2 linked regions of the Tautonia rosea genome follow. The protein of the gene in region 1 interacts with the protein of each later gene in a pairwise test. Links are inferred from orthologs where the notes say so. Each region holds a gene or a part of one and is shown in the gene's direction. Other genes may lie near its edges.

Region 1 (11,163 bases):
TCTTTCTCTCCGGCCTCGACCTCGGTCTGATCGGATTCTCTGCCGGATTCATCGGCCGAGCCGCCCGGGAATCCTCCTCAGACGAGGTCAGGCCTTCCGATCGCATCGCCGTCGCGACTCCCAACCACGACAACGAACCCGTGCGTTGACACGTTCGATCAGACCAACTCCCCCACCGCTCTTGGCGTTCTCCGCTGCGTGTCGTGATCGAAGGTCTGTTTCATCACAACGTGTTCTTCAAGGAAAGGGTGCCTTATGCGCACTGATGCTACCGATTCCGAAGTCTCCTGGGCCGGCACCGCCTTGTTCGGCGTAACCCTCGGCTCACTTCTGACCCTCTGGAGCGGGCTTTGGCTCATCTATCTGAATCGACATCCCCCCGATCAGAGTGTCTGGACCTATCTCGCCACAGGAGTCCTGCTCACCGGGCTCGCGTTTCTGATCGGCGGACTGGGCTTGAGGTTGGTTCGACGGCAGACCGAAGAGCAGACCGCATAACACTCGGCCGATTCTCCTGCTCGTCTTGCCTGAATGGACCGCCTCGCCCGACTGATTCGCCCAACTCGCTCCTCCAGGCGTTCCCCTCCCGGGCATTTATTCCAGGTTCCACTCGGGCAAGACCGCTGGGCCCGAGGTGCTCGCACACTCCGGGGCGCTCGTCGAATGCCCGGGAGCACGCTCCAGTCAGCCCTTCACTCACGAAGACTCCTTTCCCAATTCCAGGAACACGCGGCACCACGAGGTCGATACAATACAGCCCGGTCTTCGAAGTCACCCCTTCGTCCTCATTGCAAGAAGTCGCATCATGAAATCATGGGTTGACGGCTTTCTCCGGATTGTCCTGGACCGATCGATCGAGGAGTTGATCGGTGCGATCCTCCTCAGCGTGTTCCTTTCCGCGGCCGCTGCTTGGCTGGGGCTTTGGCTCTGCCGATCCCGGAAGGATGCAACGGCCCGGCTGACCGGCGTCATCCTGGTCGTGTCCCTGCTCTCCATGGGCGTGGGAGCAACCTTCATTGAGACCTCCCTCCCCGCGCAACCGACCTCGCACAATCCCAGCACCTTCTCGATGATGTCGGGTCCTCCCGCCTTTTATCAGATGGTCCTGGTCCTCGACGCCAACGGCAACGGTCAGGTCGATGTCGAGGAACTTCGCAAGGCGTCGGTCGCACTCGGCACCGCCGATCTCGCCTTCCCCAACGGGACCGACGACGCGGTCGACTCTGCGCTCACCTCCTTTGCCGCGGGCGCTGCCGGTCCCAATGCTCCGGAGAATCTCGTTGATCCAGACGATTCAGACACTTCCGATTCCGATGCCGATCAGGACCCTTCCGACGCCCCATAAGCGCCGACCGTCCTGGCCCGATCCGAGCTTCCTCCTTCTTCAACCGGAGATCCTTTGATGCGTCCTGTGCGCCGTTCGACACTCCATCGAGCTTTGATCCTGGGAGGCGTGACCGGCATGCGAGCTGCCCTCGGTCCGGCCCTGATTTCCGCCTCGCGCCGCTCCGGCAACCAAGAGTTGCTCGCCCTCGCCGCTCTCGGTGAAATGGTGGTCGATAAGCTGCCCTTGGTTCCCAGCCGAAGCCGCTTGCCCCTCCTGATTCCAAGAGCCATCGCCGGCTACTGGGTCGGCCGACAGGTGGCCGAGCAAGACCGAACCCAGAATCCCAACCTCCCCCTTCTGGGAGCGACCGCCGCCGTTGGGGCCGCACTGCTCGCTCCAACCGTACGAAGCGCCCTCGGCGCTGCCTTCCGCCTGCCCGATCCGATCCTTGGAGTCCTCGAAGACGCCCTGGCCCTCTCCCTCGGAAGCCAGGCCGCTCGGCTTGCCCCGGACGACCTGAGGCGACTTGTGGCCGATGCCGTGGTCAGCCTCCAGAACAAAATGGCCGATTCCTCGACCCTTCAGGGCCCTGCAGCCCACTGATCGTCACGCGAGGAATTCCGTCCTTGCGGTCGCTTGGGCCGTCGTCCTTGACGGCCAGACTGCGACGCTCCTCTCGAAATCGATCGTTCCGCGTGCTCAGCGCAGCTTAGCGACGACGGATCATTGCCGATTCCGATCGTCAGCAGAGTCATTCCTCACATCAGAATCCGATCGACGACTTACACACTCGACACATCACATCAACCGAGGCAAATCTTTTTGAATTCCCACTAGCGAGCCGCCGCAAGGCTCGGACGTCCGAAAATCGCTTCATCCGGGAAGTGCGCACCGGGGCAAACGGTCGGAGTTGCCGAAAACCCGCCGTGGCTTCCCACGCGGTCGCCAGGAATCGCGTAACGTTCTTGCAGATACGCAACGAGGGTCCGGGCAGCCTCAATCTGCTTCGGGGTCGGCCTGGTCGCGTCGAGATCGCCGACCAGGCAAATCCCGATGCCGTACTCGTTGACGCTCGGGTGTTTGGCATCTCGGCAATGCGCGCCCGGCTTCTGGTCCGACCATCGCCGGGTGACTTCAATCATCCCGTCCTGGCTTTCGGTTCCATTGCCGATGATAAAGTGATAACTGCAACCGTCGAGCCCAGCCCGCTCCCGGTGCTCTCGGTCGATCTGGGCATAGCCCCCGGCCTCCGAGGCGCTATGATGCACCACGATGTACCGCCAGGGCCGATCCGCTCGGGGCGGTTGCACCAAATCAAGCGGATCATCGGCCATCGCCTGGACCTTCGACCGCAGATCGGACCGCGCACTGATCCGCGTTGCGGTCCGGCCCGATTCGTTCCGGGTCTGCGGTGGCAGAACGCGGGGCGGTTCGCCCACGTCCGAGGGAATCGTGGAGCCCTTGCTTGGTTGCGGCAAGGGCTCATCTTCCTCCAGCGGGCTGAGGTTCAACTCCGGTTCATTCGCCGGTCCCGGACTGGCCGGAGGAGAGACATACGGTCCGTACGTGTCCTCATACGCCGGTGGGACCGACGACGGAGGAGCCGCGTCGAACTCGTACTCATACGGCGTCGGATCGGTCGGGATCACCGTGCTCGACGAGGGAGTCGGACTCATCAACACCGGTTCAGAGTTGATGAACGTTGGTCGATAGCTTGATCGACGATGCTTGCAGCCGGCCATCGTGACCATCCCGATCGCCAGGCCGAACACCATCAGACGAGTCAACCGACTCATCCGGAGCGTCTGCCATCGCGCGTCCATGAGATTTCCTCCACAGAAATGGTTCAATTTTTACCGCGTTGCGAAGTGCAATTGGTGCTGAAGCAAGGGCGGTGCCGAGCGAAGCCGATCGGCCATCTGCCGGCGGGAAGCGCTCCTCGAATTCGTCTCAAGTCTACACGCCGATGGGACGACGGGCGGATCGACCCTCCGAGATTTCTCGAAAAAACCTCAAGTGCCCCACCCCGGCGGCCGACGCCCCCGTGTAACTCTTGCAAGTCCTTCCATACCCCTCCCTGCAGAATCGACACATCCCTTCCAGCCCCCTCGATCTCGCCTCCCCTTGCTGGTCACCGAGACCTCCGGGCGGTATGCTATCGGATTCGATTGAGACCTCCCGCCCGAACGATCGGCCCGACCCGCGCATCCCTCAGAACGCGACCCCGGCCGACTTTTTTTCCGATCAGATCGCTCAGGAGACCGCGGTCGATGCCGGCCTACCACCCCCAGCGCATCGAGACGAAGTGGCAAGCCTACTGGGACGCTCACGAAACGTTCCGCGTCGCCGACCTCGTCCCCGATCAGCCCAAGCTCTACATCCTCGACATGTTCCCCTACCCCTCCGGGGCTGGCCTGCATGTCGGCCACCCCGAAGGGTACACCGCCACCGACATCCTCTGCCGCTTCAAGCGCATGCGCGGCTTCAACGTCCTGCACCCGATGGGCTGGGACGCCTTCGGCCTCCCCGCCGAGCAGTACGCCATCCAGACCGGCACCCACCCCCGCATCACGACCCAAAAAAATATCGACACCTTCCGACGGCAGATCAAGGCCCTCGGCTTCTCCTACGACTGGTCCCGAGAGGTCGATACCACCGACCCCGACTACTACAAGTGGACCCAGTGGATCTTCCTCCAGCTCTACGACACCTGGTACGACCCCGACTTCTCCTGGACCGACCCCGAAGGCCGCTCCCGCGTCGGCAAGGGCCGCCCCATCGCCGACTTGCCCATCCCCGCCGATTGCCCCGACCCCGACGCCTTCCGCGACGGCAAGCGCCTCGCCTACCGTGCCGAGGTCCCCGTCAACTGGTGCCCCGCGCTCGGCACCGTCCTCGCCAATGAAGAGGTGATCGACGGCAAGTCCGAGCGTGGCGGCCACCCCGTCGTCCGGATGCCCCTGAAGCAGTGGATGCTCCGCATCACGGCCTACGGCGACCGCCTCATCGAGGATCTCGACATCGTCGACTGGCCCCGCGCCATCAAAGACATGCAGCGCAACTGGGTCGGCCGCTCCGAGGGGGCCGAGGTCGACTTCAAGATCAAGCGCGGCGGCGACTTCGACAACTGGCGGCAGGCCCGCTCCTCCTCCGGCTGGCCCGAATCCGCCCCCGACGACGTGATCCGCGTCTACACGACCCGCCCCGACACCCTCTTCGGCGCGACCTACATGGTCCTCGCCCCCGAGCACCCGCTCGTCGACCGCCTCACCACCCCCGAGCAAAAGGACGCCGTCGCCCTCTACCGCCAACAGGCCGCCGGCAAGAGCGACCTCGACCGCACTGACCTCGCCAAGACCAAGACCGGCGTCTTCACAGGCGGCTTTGCCGTCAACCCCGCCAACGGCGAGCCCGTGCCCGTCTGGATCGCCGACTACGTCTTGATGGGTTACGGCACCGGCGCCATCATGGCCGTCCCCGCCCACGACGAACGTGACTTCGAGTTTGCAAAAACCTTCAACCTCCCCATCCGCCCCGTCGTCTCCCCCTCCGACGCCTGGCTCTCCTCCCACGCTCCCGAAGGAATCGACGACCCTCGCGCCCACTACAACCGAAACCCAGGCACCTTCCCCGAAGCCTTCTGCGACGAAGGCCTCGCCTTCAACTCTCGAAACCCCGAGGTCGCCCTCGACGGCAAGGGGACCGACGCCGCCAAGGCCGTGATGATCCGCTGGCTCGATTCCTCCGGCCTCGGCCGCAAGACCGTGAACTTCAAGCTCCGCGACTGGCTCTTCAGCCGTCAACGCTACTGGGGCGAGCCCTTCCCCATCCTCTTCGACGCCGACGAGCACCACCACGCCGTCCCCGAGACCGAACTGCCCGTTCGTCTTCCTGAGATCGACGACTTCAAGCCGTCCTCCTCCGGTCGTCCAGAGCCCCCCCTCGCCAAGGCGACCGACTGGGTGAGATACTCCGATACCTACCTCCGCGAAACGAACACCATGCCCCAGTGGGCCGGCTCCTGCTGGTACTACCTTCGCTACATCGACCCGAAGAACGCCGATCGCCCCTGGGACCCCGAGAAAGAACGTTACTGGATGCCCGTCGATCTCTACGTCGGCGGCGCCGAGCACGCCGTGCTCCACCTGCTCTACTCCCGCTTCTGGCACAAGGTCCTCTTCGACCGCGGCCTCGTCTCCACCGCCGAGCCGTTTCAGCGCCTCGTCAATCAGGGGATGATCCTCGGCGAAACCGAATACACCGCCTACCGCGACGAATCCGGTGCCTGGGTCTCATCGAACGAGATCACCGAGGACGTCGGCAACGGCATCCACCTCCGCTCCGGCGGCCAGGCGACTGCGATCAAGCTCTCCGACGACCAGGTCACGAAGAAGGGTGATGCCTTCGTCCTCGTCGACGACGCCTCCATCCGCGTCGATGCCCGCGCCCACAAGATGTCCAAGAGCCGCGGCAACGTCATCAACCCCGACGAGGTCATCGCCGACTACGGAGCCGACAGTCTTCGACTTTACGAAATGTTTATGGGTCCGCTTGAAGCCACCAAGCCCTGGAGCATGAAGGGGGTCGAGGGCGTTTACCGCTTCCTCGGCCGCGCCTGGCGGATGATCGTCGACGACAAGGCCGACGACATCCAGCTCGCCCCCCAGGTCCAGGACGTCCCACTCGACGCCGAGGCCGCCAAGGTCGTCGCCCGCACCGTTGCCGGCGTGACAGATGACCTGGAGGCCATGCGGTTCAACACCGCCATCAGCAAGCTCATGGAGTTCGTCAACGTCTTCACCAGTCGTGACGTCCGCCCGAAAGGCGCGATGGAGACCTTCACTCTCCTGCTCGCCCCGATGGCCCCCCATCTCGGCGAGGAACTCTGGCACATTCTCGGCCACTCGCAAACGCTCTCCTACGAGCCCTGGCCCACCTTCGACCCCGCCCTGCTCGTCGACAATGAGGTCGAGATCCCCGTCCAGATCAACGGCAAGATCAAGGCCCGCCTCGTCGTCCCAGCCCAGGCCGACAAGGATCTTCTCGAATCCCTCGCCCGATCCGACGCCCGGATCGCCCCCTTGCTTGAAGGCAAGACGATCCGCAAGGCCATCGTCGTCCCCGGCAAGCTCGTCAACTTCGTCGTTGGCTAGCCGTCCTGCTCATCGGGCCCGAGACTTCCCCTCGGGCCGATCGATCATCGTTTCCTTAGCCTCACGTCCCAGAACCGGAACGACCGCGGATCACTTTTCTGCGTCGCTAGGGGTGATGACTCCCTGACTGGCGTGCTGAGCAACCGTTGCCTCGCTCCTGCAACCCACAGACCTCCGCTGGGCTCGAAGAATCCGAACCGCCCAGACCATCATCGTGATCCAGAGAAGGAAGCCCGCGCCGAGGATCCCCAGCGGAGCCCCGAGCGCCCTGAGTTCCGAAGCACTCGGTTCGTCGGAAATCTCAGGGAACTCCTGGTGCTCGAGCAATACGACCCCGACATCATAGAGGGCATGAATGACGAACGGCACGATCAGCGCAAAGATCAAGGGTCGTACTCGGATTCGATCCGTCCCGATGGCTCGACCGACAAAAAACCCCATGATCAGGCCCATCGCGCCGTGAGTCAGTGTCGCGACGCTCCGCGAAACCAATACCTCCCCCGGCCCCTCGCTCAGCAGCGCAAACATGGCATTTTCGATGGCTGCGAACCCGAGTCCGATCAACGCGCAGCACAGCGCCGCCTCGGAACCGACCCAATCTCTGAACGCGACCGCGGCGAGCAAGATGATCGCCAGCCGCGCAGTCTGTTCCGACAGCGCCGCCGTGAGAATTACCTCGACGATGCCCGACTGAACCGATCCCGGCTTCCCGGCCAGTGCCGCTTCGACGGGCAACAACAGGCGGTTGAACATCCCTGTCAGGACGAAGGAAGCCAGACCACCCCCCACGAACAACCCCAGGACCAACCAACGCGGGACATTTCTGCGGATCAACCAGGAGATTCCAATGGCCACAACCGCCGCAATCATCACCGCGGTCGTGAACGAGAACCCATTGATCTGAAGACCGTGTCCGCCCATCGTACCCAACCTCACCCGAACAGGCTTCGGCCGAACAACACGCAGACAAGACCTGATCTCTCTGGTTTATCGCGTTTCTGTGACCCTCACGTGGTCGGCAATCACTCGATCGGCCCTGTCGGCTGCTCCGCCTCGGCCAGCACATCGGCGAGAATGGTCCCGAGGTTTCGGGTCGGTGTATAGCCGATCAACCGCTGGATCTTCTCCAGGCTCGGCACCCGCCGCACCATATCCTCAAAGCCAGACGTGTACGCCTCATCATAAGGGATTGTCCGGATCTCGCTCCGTCGGCCGGTCAAATCCCGAATACGCTCGGCCAACCCGAGAATCGACACTTCCTCATCATTGCCAACGTTAAACACCTGCCCCCGAGCCTCGGGGTGATGGATCAACTGCACGAGCGCCTCGACCACGTCCTTCACGTGGGCAAAGCATCGCGTCTGCTGGCCGCTTCCGTAAACGGTCAGCGGTTCTCCCGCAATCCCCTGCGTGATGAACCGAGGTATCACCATCCCGTACCGGCCCGTCTGCCTCGGTCCGACCGTGTTGAACAGGCGAGCCACCACCACCGGCAACCGCGCCTCGTGCCAGTGGGCGAGCGCCAAAAACTCGTCGAGCATCTTCGCCCCGGCATACGCCCAGCGGCGGGTCGTACTCGGGCCAAGCACCACGTCATCTTCCTCGCGGAACGGGATCCGCTCACTCTTCCCGTACACTTCACTGGTCGAAGTCAGCAGCATCGGCCGCCGATACCGCGCGCAGCACCGCAACAGCACATCAGTCCCATTCACAATCGTTTCGATCGTCTTCACCGGCTCGTCCACCACCAGCCGCACGCCGACGGCGCTTGCCAGGTGAAACACCGCCTGACTCTCGGTGATGCAACGCTCCACCACGTCCGGCTCGGTGACGCTCGCCACCCGCAGCTCAAAGCCCGGACGCCCTTCCAGATGCGCGACGTTGGAAAAACGCCCAGTGCTCAGGTCGTCCAGGGCCAGCACCGAGTGACCATCATCGAGCAATCGCTCGCAAAGGTGGCTGCCGATAAACCCGGCGCCACCGGTGACCAGATAGTTCATGGATGGACCGGGTTCCTGGGGACACGCACCAGCGGGGCGGTCGGCCGTCGTCGGCAACGCGTCGCCCTACTGTCTGGTCCCGGATGAATAATGGCGACGAGCCTGCGTCTCGGGGCATTCCCCGGACGCCAGGCTCGATCAATGGCTCGGTCATACCCCCTCGTCGAGGGCCACGTTCCAGTACGCCTCGCTGACGAAGCGTGACCAGCTTTCAATCCGCATGGTCGAATAGGCATACAATGGCCTCCACTCCGGCCGAAACGGCTTCTTGCGGAGCTTCATCTGTGCCTGCTCGGGCGTGCGATTGGCCTTGCGAGAATTGCAGGCCACGCAGGCCAACACACAATTCTCCCACGACGAAACACCCCCCTGCGCCCTCGGCAACACGTGGTCGATCGTCAGTTCCGACGACCCCGGCCGTGTGCCGCAGTACTGGCAGGTCGAGTGATCGCGCTTGAAAATGTTGCGTCGGCTGAAGGTCACGGTCGACTCGCGATACCGGTCGTAGTGCGACAGCGTCACAACCTCCGGCACGCGCATGCGGAACGTCACGGCCTGGATGAACGGCTCGTCGTCCCGAGGTTTCAACCGGGCCCAGTCGGCCCAGTCGTAGAGTCGGAAATCGTCGGGGTCGACGACGCGGGCCGACTCGTTCCACAGCATCACCAACGCCCGAGACACCGAGGCCACATTCACCGGTTGCCAGTTCCGGTTCAGGACCAGGGTCGGGCGATCAAGGACAGCGGCGCTCATCTTGGGTGGGCCTCCCCCGACTCGGCGGGACCGGGTTCGCGGGACGAATCTCGGTCGAACCCCAAGCGGAGGGGCTCGACGCTCCCGAGGCTGGGCGGACGCAGGACAGTCGACCCCTTTGGGTCGCCGTACTATTATGACACGACGTCCAACCCTGTTCGCAACCTCGTTACCCTGCGACACCCCCAACCACACCCTCGGTTCACCCGTTTTCTCACAAAAACCTTGAGAAATCCGCGGCCTTCGTGCTTCCCTATCCCTTGCGAAATTCTCGTGAAGAACCCCCAAGCCCCGTTCCAAACCCCCCGCACTGCTCCCAAAATCGTAATTGCGTGCGACGATTCTCCCATCCTCCGAACAGCCGAGTCCGCTCGCCCCTCCCGAATGGCCCCTCGACGCTCAGCCCTGGGCGAACCTCTGCCGGATCGATTCCGCCCCCACCGGCCTTCCCTTTCCGGCGCTCGCGCCCTCCTCGCGGCCAGGACCGATTCCGAACCCTCGGTCACCGATTCCCGCAGCCCCTCAACCCTTTGAACCCTTCGTCCCCCCTCCCGAGCCCAACCTCATGCATGCCGAACTCCTGATGATCGGAAGCGAGCTGATTAGCGGCGCCAAGCTCGACACCAACGGCCAGTGGCTTTGCAACCGCCTTGCCTCGCTCGGCATTCCCGTCCGCTTCTCGACCCTCTTGGGAGACGACCTTGACGACAACGTCGCCGCCTTCGCCCTGGCCATCTCCCGATCCGATCTGGTCGTCACCAGCGGCGGCCTTGGCCCGACCCAGGACGACCTGACCCGCGACGCCCTCGCCCGAGCCGCCGGCGTCGGCCTCGTTCAGAATGACGAGGCCCTCGGCATGATCGAGGCCCTCTTCGCCCGCCGCAACCGCGAGATGCCCGACCGCAACCGCATCCAGGCCCTCATCCCCGAAGGCTCCTCGATCCTCCCGAACCCGATCGGCACCGCCCCCGGCATCTGGATGAAGACCGGCATCGCCCACGTCGCTTGCCTTCCCGGTGTCCCCCGAGAGCTGAAGGCGATGTTCGACGAGGAACTCGCCCCCCGCCTCCGCGCCGTCGGCCTGGCCGGTCGGATGATCGTCAACCGAGTGATCAACCTGTTCGGCCTCGGCGAATCCGAGGTCGAGGCCCAGGCCCCCGACCTCACCGCTCGCGGCCGCATCCCTGAGGTCGGCATCACCGCCTCCGACGCCACCATCAGCTTCCGCATCCGCGCCGAGGGGGCCGACGAGGCCGAGGCCCTCGCCCTCATGCAGCCCACCGTCGACGCCATCTACGAGCGCTTCGGCGACCTGATCGTCGGCGAAGGCACCGACGACGTGGCCGAGGCCCTCGTTTCACTCCTCCAATCCCACGGCAAGACCCTCGCCGTCGCCGAGTCCTGCACCGGCGGCCTCATCGCCCACCGCTTGACCCGTATTCCCGGCGTCAGCCCCGTCTTTCCCGGCGGCATCGTCTCCTACGCCAACGAGGCCAAGACCTCCCTGCTCGACGTCCCCGCAGATCTGATCGACTCCGTCGGCGCCGTCAGCGCCGAGGTCGCCGAGGCGATGGCCGTCGGCGTCCGCCGTCGCTTCGGCGCCGACCTCGGCCTCTCTGTCACCGGCGTCGCCGGCCCCACCGGCGGCTCCCCCGACAAACCCGTCGGCCTCGTCTACCTCGGCCTCTCCCTCGACAACCACATCCTCCACCGCCGCCTCTCCCTCGGCTCCGAACAGCCCCGCCCCGTCATCCAGAGCCGCTCCGCCAAGCACGCCCTCAACTTCGCCCGCCTCGGCCTCCTCGGTCAGCAATCGTAGGCTCCCCCGCTGTTCGACTCGTTGTCCGGGGCGCCGGAGTTGCTTCGACCCCGGCGATTCCGAGGAGTCGATCACATCGGGAACCCTCAACGTCGCAGCATCACCGCAGGG
Region 2 (10,703 bases), on another replicon or contig:
AGAGCATGAGCCTGGAGCGTCGTCGCTTGATCAAGGCCTTTGGAGCCGAAATCGTCCTGACACCCGCTGCCGAAGGTATGCCCGGTGCGGTTCGTCGAGCCGAGGAGCTGACGAAGAATACCCCGAACGCCTTCATGCCGCAGCAGTTTCGCAATCCGGCCAACCCGGAGATCCACCGCAAGACCACCGCCGAGGAGATCTGGAGAGACACCGAAGGTCAGATCGACATTCTGGTCTGCGGCGTGGGGACTGGCGGTACCATCACCGGTTGCGGCGAAGTGCTCAAGAGCCGCAAGCCCGAGCTGCAGGTCGTCGCCGTCGAACCGGAAGACTCGCCGGTCATTACCCAGACACGCAACGGAGAGCCGACCAAGCCCGGACCCCACAAGATTCAGGGAATCGGCGCCGGATTCATCCCCGAGATTCTCAACGTCAATATCATCGACGAGGTGATTCGCGTCTCGAACGACGAGTCGTTTGAGACAACACGGCGTCTGGCCCGGCTAGAAGGGATGCTTTGCGGCATTTCCTGTGGAGCCGCCGCCGCCGGAGCGCTCCAGGTGGCCATGCGGCCAGAGAACACGGGGAAAATGGTCGTGGTGGTGCTTCCGGACCTCGGCGAGCGATACCTCTCTACCCCCTTGTTCCCCGAATGAGTGTCCCTGAGTCGTCGTCGATCGAAGACGGGGAGGTTCTGGAAATCCCCCATCCGATTCTTCAAGCGATGGTCGATCACTGTGTTCGAGAAGCCCCCCTCGAAGCCTGCGGCTTGCTCGGAGGGGAGCCGCCTCGGGTTTCCTCAATCCATCCGCTCCGCAACGCGGCGCAGAGTGAAACCCGATACGACGCCGATCCGACCGATCTCATCGCCGCCGTTCGCGACCTCCGAAGCCGATCCGCACAGATTCTCGCCATCTATCACTCACATCCGAAATGGTCGGCAATTCCAAGCGGGACTGACCTGCGCGAGAACTATTACGAAGACGTTCCCAGGATCATCGTCTCGTTGCAAGGTCCCAAGCCCGACGTCCGGATCTGGAGGCTTCGTCCCGACGGCTACGATGCGCTGCCCTGGCGAAGCGTTGCGGACGGTTGAATCGCCCGCATTGCACTCGCTATACTGCCGGACCGGTCAACGGGACCGGCTTGCACCTCGTCCCTTCGTACTTGCCTCGGCAGCGATTCCCAAAGTCGAGAGAGCGTAAGGTCCCCCCGCCATGCAACATACCCTCGTCATCTTCAAGCCTGATTGCGTGCAGCGCCGTCTGGTCGGCCAGATCCTTCAGCGATTCGAAGCGAAGGGGCTGCGGATCGCCGCCTTGAAGATGATTCAGGTTAGCCAGGAACTGGCCGAGCAGCATTACGGCGAGCACAAGGAACGTCCCTTCTTCCCCGGCCTGATCCAGTTCATTACCGGAGGTCCGGTGGTTGTCGCCGTGCTGGCAGGGCCGGAAGCCGTGTCGGTCGTCCGAGGAATGATGGGCAAGACCAGCGGCATCGAAGCCGTACCCGGTACCATTCGGGGTGATTTTTCCGTAAGCAAGCAAAACAACCTGATTCACGGCAGCGACAGCCCCGATTCCGCTGATCGTGAGATCGCCCTCTGGTTCGCTCCTCAGGAACTGCTTGATTACGAACTCGCCGGCCAGCACTGGGTCAGCGAGGCGTGAGCAATGGTGAGGCATTGACGATTCTGTGATGATGGCTCCCGTCTTCGGCTTCCTCGGAGACGGGAGTCGACTGAACGACTCTCTCGCCCCCAGGGTTTCCTGACGGGCGCTTCCCAGGAGGGGGGGCGATCGACCATGGCGACCGAAGATGTTGTCCGGGCTGTGAATGAGCTGCGCCAGGAGATCGAAAAGCATAACCGCCTCTACTACGTTGAGGCGGCTCCGATTATCAGCGATCGGGAATATGACCGGCTGCTCAAGCAACTCGAAGATCTTGAGACCGCACACCCAGAGCTGATCACTCCCGACAGCCCTACCCAGCGCGTCGGTGGAGAACCAATCTCTGCGTTCGAGACGATCCGGCATTCCGTGCCGATGCTCTCTATTGAGAACACCTATACGCTTGATGAAATCCGGGAGTGGGACCGTCGCGTTCGTAAGGGACTGACCGATGGAGAGTCGGTTCTCTATGTGGTCGAGCTCAAGGTAGATGGAGTCGCCGTCTCGCTTCGATACGAAGCGGGAACACTCGTCCTCGGTGCCACCCGCGGCGATGGTGAGCGCGGGGACGACATCACCTCAAACCTTCGAACTGTACGAGGGATTCCCCTGACCTTACTCGATGATCCCCCCTCAGTGCTGGAGGTTCGGGGTGAGGTCTACATGACGAACTCCGAACTGGCCCGGCTCAACGAAGGACGCAAGGCCGAGGGCCTTTTGCCTTTTGCCAACCCTCGCAACGCCACAGCAGGTTCCTTGAAGCTGCTCGACCCGAAGCTTTGCGGCCGTCGTCGGCTATTGTTCGTCGCACATGGTCTCGGGGAAGTACGCGGGATCGACGTGCATTCGTATAAAGAAATTCTTGGTTTGATTCGTGAATGGGGCATTCCGATCAGCCCCCATAACGCGGCCTTCGACGACATCGAGCAGGTAATTCAGCACGCAAACGCCTGGGAACACCAACGTCATGACCTCGACTTCCAGATCGATGGTCTGGTCATCAAGGTTGACGACCTTGGTCAGCGTGCCCGACTCGGCTATCGTTCCAAGAGTCCCAGATGGGTCATTGCATACAAATATGAAGCAGAACAGGCGATTACGAAAATTCTTGGTATCACAGTTCAGGTGGGCAAGACCGGCAAGCTGACTCCCGTGGCGGAGCTGGAACCGGTCCCCCTGGCCGGCACGGTCGTCAAGCGGGCGAGCTTGCACAATCCGGACGAAATTGAGCGCAAAGGGGTTCGGATCGGCGATACGGTCGTCATTCAGAAGGCCGGTGAGATCATCCCCCAGGTTGTTCGCGTCGAAGCGGACTCAAGAGACGGATCGGAACGGCCCTACGCATTTCCGGATCAATGCCCAAGCTGCCATGCCCCCATCGAACGCATTCCGGGAGAGGTCGATGCCCGTTGCACCAACCCCCCCTCCAAGTGCCCCGACCAGCTCAAGGAATGGCTCCGCTGGTTCGCCCACCGCGACGCGATGGACGTCGATGGCCTGGGAGAGAAACTCATTGATCAACTCGTGGAGCGAGGACTTGTCCGATCGCTCGGGGATCTCTACCGGCTCGACCAGGAGACACTTTCCGGGCTGGACCGCATGGGGAAAAAATCGGCCGCGAATCTCATCCGGGAACTCGAACAGAGCAAACACCGACCCCTCGACCGCTTCCTGACAGCCTTGACAATCCGCCATGTTGGAACCCGGATCGCCGAGATCCTCGCCCTCCACTTCCGATCGATTGAAGCACTGCGGTCGGCTTCCCTTGAGGAATTGGAGGCTGTTCCCGAGGTCGGGCACGTTGTGGCCGCAAGCGTTCGACACTTTCTCGACGATCCGACCCACCAGGCGCTCATCGACGAACTGCTCGAAGCGGGAGTGGCTCCCGAACCGCTCCCGGAACTTCAGACAACAGAGGGTCTTCCACTTGCCGGCAAAACAGTGGTCATTACCGGCACCCTTCCGAGACGGTCACGTTCCGAGGCGGAAGCCCTGGTCAAGCGGGCCGGCGGTAAAGTCACGGGCTCGATCTCAAAGAATACCTCGTACCTGATCGCAGGGGCCGATCCCGGCAGTAAGCTGGAAAAAGCCCGGCAGCTGGGGATCACGATTCTTGACGAAGACGAACTTGATCGGATCGTGGCTGCAACGTGATGCCAGGTGTTTGGCCAGTTTTCTGGAACCTTAGTTTCCGTCCCGCTCAATTTTTTCAAAGTTTTCCTTGCCTCGATGTTGTTTGAGGGATTAGAAATGAGGGTGGCGGATGATCGATCCATTGATCGCGTTGGAGTCGTTCGCCAATCAAACTTCTTCTTGAACTCGGCAATCAATCGCGTCAGAAGGATGTGTTGAACCCTATCGGTGTTTAGGAGCAGTGAGCGCGATCCACCGAGTTCGTGTTGGAAAGTGAGCGAATTTGTCTCGCGGTATTGAGAGCTTGGCGGTATTGGTTGCCGGGATGCTGATGATCTCCCGACCAGGAGCGTTCGCTCCGCATCGGTGAGGCAGACACCGGATGTCGACTCAACGAATCGATTCCACGACGAGGTCAGGAGAGCGACCGGCGATGACGCAGGTCGTTGATCCACAGTTATTACGATTGATCAAGGATCATCCGCACGGCATTCTTGTCGTGGCGAGTGATTCCGGACGGATCGTTCATGCCAATACCGCGGCTCGATTTCTTCTTCGAGACGACCCTGAAGCCGCGATTGACGGTGATCTTCTCGGAATCCCCGTTCATAGTGGACAGAGTGTCCTGGTTGAGGCGGGACCACCAACTCGTCGACGCTTGCGAATGAAAGTGGAGCAGGTCTGCTGGGCAGGCCGGCAGGAGCAATTCATCACCCTTCGTGAGGTCAGATCGGCCCATCGCCCCCGCCGTCGTGGTGATGCATCGCGAGGGCCCGATCGAGCCATGTCACTTCTTGCCCACGAGTTACGTAGCCCGCTCAGCGCCATGCTTGGTGCTCTGCATGCGGCCCGACTGAATCCGTCGACCCAGCAAGGAGTTCTGGTGTTCGTCGAGCATCAGGCCCGACGCTTGGGTCGCCTCCTTGAAGACCTCGTTGAAGGGGAGGTTAGTGACGGTCGGTCGATTCCCATTCGTCCGGTGATGATCACCGTCAACCGATTGGTGAGTTGGAGTGCCGAGGCGATCCGACCACTTGTCGCGGCCCGGGGGCAGCAACTCGAGGTCCGTCTTACGGAAGAACCGATTCTGCTGGCGGTCGATCCGACGTGGATCGAACAGGCATTTCTTCATTTGCTGGTCAACGCGTCGAAATATTCGGAGGTCGGCGGGAACATCCGGATGGAGGTTCTTCGAGACCCCGAAAACGTGGTCATCTCAATCCGGGACGATGGGATCGGTATCCCTTCGACGGATCTGGGTCGTATCTTCAATCCATTTCGTCGAGGAGACTCCGACCGGGTTCGCCTTCGGGAAGGCCAAGGGGTTGGTCTGGCAATGGTCCACCGGATCATCGCTCGTCATGGTGGCAACGTTTCCGCGGCCAGTCCGGGGTCGGGTCAGGGAAGCACCTTTACCATCCGATTACCCATCGCATCCGTCGGAACGGCTTCTCCAACTCCTCCGGTTGCCTGGGTGGACCATCCTCAACCCCCGCTTCGATCGTCATCAGCCACCTCAATCCTCATCGTTGATGATGATGAGGCGGCGGCGGAAGGACTGGCGATGGTTCTTCGCCTGTGGGGTTGTGAGGTTCGGATGGCCTTCGACGGCAATCACGCGCTCAGGGATGCGATTGCCGATCCTCCCGACATCCTCGTGATCGATCGGGCACTTCCAGGCATCGATGGCGAAAGCCTGGCCCGTCGGCTTCGAGAGATCACGGCCACCGCTTCGGCACTCTTGATTTGCCTGACCGGTTCCGGCTGGCAACCCGACCCCGATGCAGACCCCTTCGATCACCACTTACTCAAACCCATCGACTTCGAGGCACTTGCTCAGCTCATTCCGACTCCGAAACTCGGCAGGCCGGAATCGGATCGGTGATGGATTCGTTGGTGCTGGTGACTCCCGGACATGCCCATTCCGTTCTCCAAATGACGATCCGAATCGCGATTGCGATGGGCGCACCATGGATTGGCGTGGTGATACGCTCGCCGGTTGAGTGGCAAGCAGCAGGACCGGCCCCATGCCTCGAAGCCGAGGGGAAGACGATTCAGTCGGCCTCGTGCTCAGTCTGGAGGGCCTCCCAGAGTGCCCGGTAGTACCGAAGGAGGCGATCGGGCTCGGGGCTGTCGGGAATCTCGGCGAGGGTGAAGCCCTGATAGCCGGATTCCTTGAGCAATCGGAATAGAGTTCGGTAAGGGTAACCGCTGTGTAACTCGTTAATATGAACCAGGCCGATCCGGTCGGCGACCATCCGGAATGCGGGTTCGATCGAGCCGTCAATCAGGTCCGTCGGATTAGAGTTCCAGCAGACCGTAACGTTGCGGTGCTTGGCGTGATTCATGATGGTCGCGAAGGCGGGAAACTTCGCGGTCTCTCGCCCGTGCACCTCAACCCGGATCTCCACACCGAAGCCTTCGCCATACTCCCCGACTTCGAGCAACGACTCGCCGATCTGTCGGAAGGTCGCCTCGGGATCGACCCCCTGGGGAATGCCGTTCGGTCGGACCTTCACCCCGGGGGCTCCAATGTCGTGGGCGAGTTGGATGAACTCCTTTGTTCCCTCGATGTTCCGACGGACTTCGGCCGGGTCGTCCGAGTGATACTCGAAGGCACTGCCCAGCCCAGCTAGTTCCAGGCCCGAGTCGCTGAATCGCTTACGAACGTGTTCCCGATCTGCGTTGGACAAGGACACTTCAACGCCGTGGGCGTGCGTGGTGCGCAGTTCGACCCCTTCGAAGCCGAGCGCCGGCAGCTTCGTCAGGATTGTGTCGAGGTCCCAATCCTTGGCGATGTTATACGTCACGGTGCCGAGGAGGAGCATGGTCGTCGGTCCCAGAATCCAGGGAAAGTCAATCCAGGACCCACCAGGGTCCCGCCTCGGCGAGGCCCCGTCAATCAATAAACTGGAATTCCTTGGCGTTGACCAGGGCCCAGAGGATGTCTTCAAACGCCTCACGCTCCTGACCAGGCTTCGACTCGACGTGGAAGATGGCCGTTGCGCGTTCGCTGTCCGAGGGGGTTCGGGCGAAAGCCAACTGGAACAGCTCGTCGATACGCTCCTCAATCGGCCTCGCGTCACTCGCGAGGGCCGCCGCGCGTCCGCCATTGTCTGACAGTCGGGCCTGAACCTCCGCAGAGTTCAACAGCATCAAGCTCTGGCTGAGGCTGGCATCTCCGATCCGTTCGCATTCGCAGGCGGTGTCACGCATCGGTCTCCCAAACGTGTCGAGAAAATCCGAACGGACCGATTCGTCCGGCAACGAAATCGCCCGAAATCCAGACGGCAGGCCGTCAAAGCGATTGGGAACCCGTGTGACCTGCGAAATGGCGTCGAGCAAGACCTCCGCGCTCATTCGTTTGGGATAGAAGCGGGCAAAGCTCTGAGTGTCGCGGGCATTAATCTCATTTGGTTCGCTCGAAAGACTGTACAGCCTGCTCGTGGTCAGCGTCCGGACCAGATGCTTGAGGTCGTAGCCAGAAGCGATGAAATCATCGCTCAATGCCTTCATCAAGGCCGGGTTTGTGGCGGGGTTCGTTTCGCGAAGATCATCAATCGGCTCGACCAGGCCTCGGTCAAAGAAGTGGGCCCAGTAGCGATTGACCACCGCCGGGGCGAAAAATGGGTTATCCTGGCGGGCAAGCCAGTCCACAAGCACCTCTCTTGGGTCCTCGGTCGCCGGGATGGTGAACGGCTCCGCCTCTCCGAGGCCCTTTGGCTGCATCGGTTGACCAGTCTTCGGGTGGGGAACCTGGCCGCTTCGCTTGCTGAAGATCACCAGCTCATCGCTTCCACCCTTTTGCGAGGTCAGCGATCCCTTACGCCCAACCCTTCCGAAGAAGGCCGCGAAGCCGTAGTAATCGTCCTGGCTCCAGGTTTCAAACGGGTGGTGATGGCACTTCGCGCACTGAAGCCTCATCCCGAGAAAGACCTGCGCCGCGTCGTCGACAAATTCGTCGGCCTTCTTCAGGTCCCGGTACCAGACCGTTGCCGGAGCCGTTTCGGGAGTTCCACTGGCGGCGATCACCTGACGGGTAAACTCGTCGAACGGGGTGTTCTGATCAATTTGTCGGCGAATCCAGTCATAAAACCGGAAGGTTGAGCGCTGATTCCGAGCGCTTCCCGCACGCTTGTTTCGGAGGATGTCCGCCCACTTGACCGCGAATAGCTTGGCATACTCGGGACGATCAAGGAGTGTATCGACCAGTCGAGCCCGTTTGTCAGGGTTGGTCTCGGCGACGAACGCGTCGATTTCCTCGACCGTCGGTAACGTGCCGGTGATGTCCAGAGAGGCTCGACGGATGAACTCCTCATCCGAGCAAAGGTCCGAGGGGGTAAGCCCCAGTTCCTTCCACTGGGCGAGTGCGAGATCATCAACGAAGTTGTTGGGCGAAAACGCGATGGCATCGGCCACTGGTTCGCCTCGGGGAACGGTCGCCCGAAACACCGCCACCTGACCCTGATAGCGAGCCATTACGGCGGCCATACCAGGGAGATCTGCCGTGCGGACGCGTCCACCCTCGGCGACGTTGGCAATCTCTGAAACGTTCGACTCGTACTGGGCCCACCGAGTCACATCCTCGGTCGAGCCGTCCGAGTAAACCGCCGTGACCACGAGTTGCTGGTCGACTCCTTGATCGAGAACCCGAGATGGCGGATAGACCTCGATTCTCGCGACCGTCGGTGCGTCTGGATCACCGACCGGCATCCCTTCGGCGATCCATCGGCGAATGAGGCGATACTCGTGCGAATCTTCTGCGAGTAGTTTGCCGCCCCCGTGCGGGACGTCGGCCACAGCCTTCAAGAGTAAGAGACTCTGCTCCGGGGCGGCGGGGAAGACCCGCCGGCCTCGGCCTTCCTTCACCAGGGTTTCGTAGTCAAGTTCCGGCTCGAAACCAAGCAAACTCAGGCGGAACCCGTTTTGTCCGCCCGATTTCCCATGGCAGCCACCGGCGTTGCAGCCGAGCTTGGTGAAAATCGGCACAATCTGGTTCGTAAAGTGAATCGGTGGAGGGTTGTCGAAGGCGAGAACCTCGACGGGCACCTCGACCTGACGGCCCTCCACCTCGATTCGAACGATCGTCTTGCCATCGCCCCGCGCCGAGATCACTCCCGACGGATCGACGACAACAACCGTCTCATCCTCGCTCGTAAATCGAGCCGAGGAAGTCCGATCTTTCCCATCCTCTCGGCCTTCAACTGCCAGTTGCTGAACGGCATCAGGGCCGATCAAGGTGACCGCGTCTGGGACGATGCGTAACGACTCAGCCAGGGATGTTTCGGATCGATCGACCTCCGAGGCCGTGAGCCCGTCAGGGCCGATTGCCGTCAGCACCATTCCGATCGTTGTTGCGGCCAACCAGCTGCGCATCACTTTGGTCTCCTCGGAGCCCCGTCTCAGCAACTCGGAACCAAGACCGTCTCCAGGCCCGAGCCCCATCAATGGGACGAAAACCACCCCTAAACTTTACTGACCTTCCCTGCAAGCGACAAGAAAAAGTTAAACCAAGTTTCACCATGCTCGGGTTCAACGCTGGTCTGCCAACCGTGGTTCGAAGGTGCTGATCCGCCTCATTTCGGAACGAACATCTGAGGAACGCGGCGTGTCCCTGGACGTGGCGACGTTGGTTGCGTATGGTAGTGAGTGACAGGAGTGTTGAGATCGGAGCGTTCTGGTGTCACATTTCTGTCGGCTCACCACCGACCGGGTAGCTCAGTCGGTAGAGCAGCGGACTTCGACGCCGCCTTTTTGGCGCGCACCTGGAGCCTCTCGCGGGAAGAAACCGAACTGCGAGAGTGCATGCCGCAGTATGCTGGGACGCCCTGAGAGCCCCCGCCACCACAACGGTAGCCGGCAACGGCAAACGTGACGGTTCGAAAAGATCGAGGGATTGGGTAATCAGCAGGCAAGGACTCCGGCGGATCGCCGGGTCCAGCCTCAGAGACTCGACGCGGCACACCTGCGATGGTGAAGGGAGAGTCCAGACTCCAACACGGGTCAGCCCCCCTCAACTCGGGCTGACCTGAGGTCGGTGAAAGCCGATGGGGTAAGTTAATCCGCTGGTCGTGGGTTCGAGTCCCACCCCGGTCACTTCCGAGCCCCCCGACGTTTCGGGGGGCTTTCCTCTGCGCCCTCCTGACGATTCTGGCCTCGTTTCGGTGTCTTCCCGGCCGATTGATCGAGCACCCGTTTCAACATCGCTCCCAGACGCCGCGACGCTGCTCCCTGGTACGAGGACAGTTCCACCATTTCGGCAAAGCTCAGCCGAGGATCAGGAAACGGTAACTGGGTTTCCGCCTGCGACAACGTCCCACGCAGCTGATACTTCTTGCCGATCAGGCGGATCTTGACGCCACAGCGTCGTAACAACTCCAACTCTCGGTAAAACGTCCGCAAGCCGATTTGAAGCATGTCGAGTAACTCCGCTCGCGATCGTGGAGCCTCGTCGAGCAATCGAGCCAGGCGGTGCAACCGGGCAGCCCGGCTGTCGGTGATCTGAACTGCCGGCCGACGTCGGGGCGGAGCGTTCGAACTCATCGTCTCCTCCTACGGGCAAGGCACCGGGCTTGGCAATCAATGCATCAATGGTCGTCGGCAATGCCATCAAGCCCTCCATGGCCCAGTAGGAACACACATATTTCATGCATGTTAGCAATCATCTGGGCTGGTGGTCCAGCCCATAGGTCTCGCCGAGAGATTGGCGATTCTGTTGATCGTGCCGGTCGTGTGGGTTTTCCTCAAGGGGTGCGAGACAGGAACCGACTGAATAGGAGTGAGTCGGTGACCACCGTGAGGGAACGTTTCCTGGCTTGATTCGTTGTCCAGCAGGGGAGCGAATCAAGGGTCGCGGTGGTTGGATCGAGCGATGAGGGGGCTTGGGCTTCGCCCGTTCTC

Evidence for each region.
Region 2: the proteins of leuS (region 1) and ligA interact in binary tests that used the Escherichia coli proteins (3 or more experiments, as listed by UniProt). The link is inferred for Tautonia rosea from one-to-one orthologs.

Annotation. Positions count from the first base shown.
Region 1 is NZ_JABBYO010000001.1:355,621-366,783, forward strand. What follows is about bases 3,287-6,680. They hold leuS (leucine--tRNA ligase), read left to right. Parts: upstream 3,287-3,597; coding sequence 3,598-6,480; downstream 6,481-6,680. Other genes in these bases: HG800_RS01420 (PrsW family glutamic-type intramembrane protease), read right to left, coding at 6,571-6,680. Also shown: HG800_RS01390 (hypothetical protein), read left to right, coding at 1-149; HG800_RS01395 (hypothetical protein), read left to right, coding at 256-498; HG800_RS01400 (hypothetical protein), read left to right, coding at 806-1,345; HG800_RS01405 (hypothetical protein), read left to right, coding at 1,403-1,930; HG800_RS01410 (peptidoglycan recognition protein family protein), read right to left, coding at 2,161-3,150; more of HG800_RS01420, read right to left, coding at 6,681-7,401; HG800_RS01425 (NAD-dependent epimerase/dehydratase family protein), read right to left, coding at 7,503-8,480; HG800_RS01430 (HNH endonuclease), read right to left, coding at 8,631-9,233; HG800_RS01435 (competence/damage-inducible protein A), read left to right, coding at 9,799-11,052; HG800_RS01440 (hypothetical protein), read right to left, coding at 11,139-11,163.
Region 2 is NZ_JABBYO010000012.1:81,035-91,737, forward strand. What follows is about bases 1,381-4,314. They hold ligA (NAD-dependent DNA ligase LigA), read left to right. Parts: upstream 1,381-1,805; coding sequence 1,806-3,824; downstream 3,825-4,314. Other genes in these bases: ndk (nucleoside-diphosphate kinase), read left to right, coding at 1,381-1,670; HG800_RS19805 (hybrid sensor histidine kinase/response regulator), read left to right, coding at 4,237-4,314. Also shown: cysK (cysteine synthase A), read left to right, coding at 1-656; HG800_RS19790 (Mov34/MPN/PAD-1 family protein), read left to right, coding at 653-1,096; more of ndk, read left to right, coding at 1,218-1,380; more of HG800_RS19805, read left to right, coding at 4,315-5,688; HG800_RS19810 (sugar phosphate isomerase/epimerase family protein), read right to left, coding at 5,858-6,631; HG800_RS19815 (DUF1549 domain-containing protein), read right to left, coding at 6,702-9,179; HG800_RS19820 (hypothetical protein), read right to left, coding at 9,897-10,346. UniProt on the Escherichia coli protein: DNA ligase that catalyzes the formation of phosphodiester linkages between 5'-phosphoryl and 3'-hydroxyl groups in double-stranded DNA using NAD as a coenzyme and as the energy source for the reaction.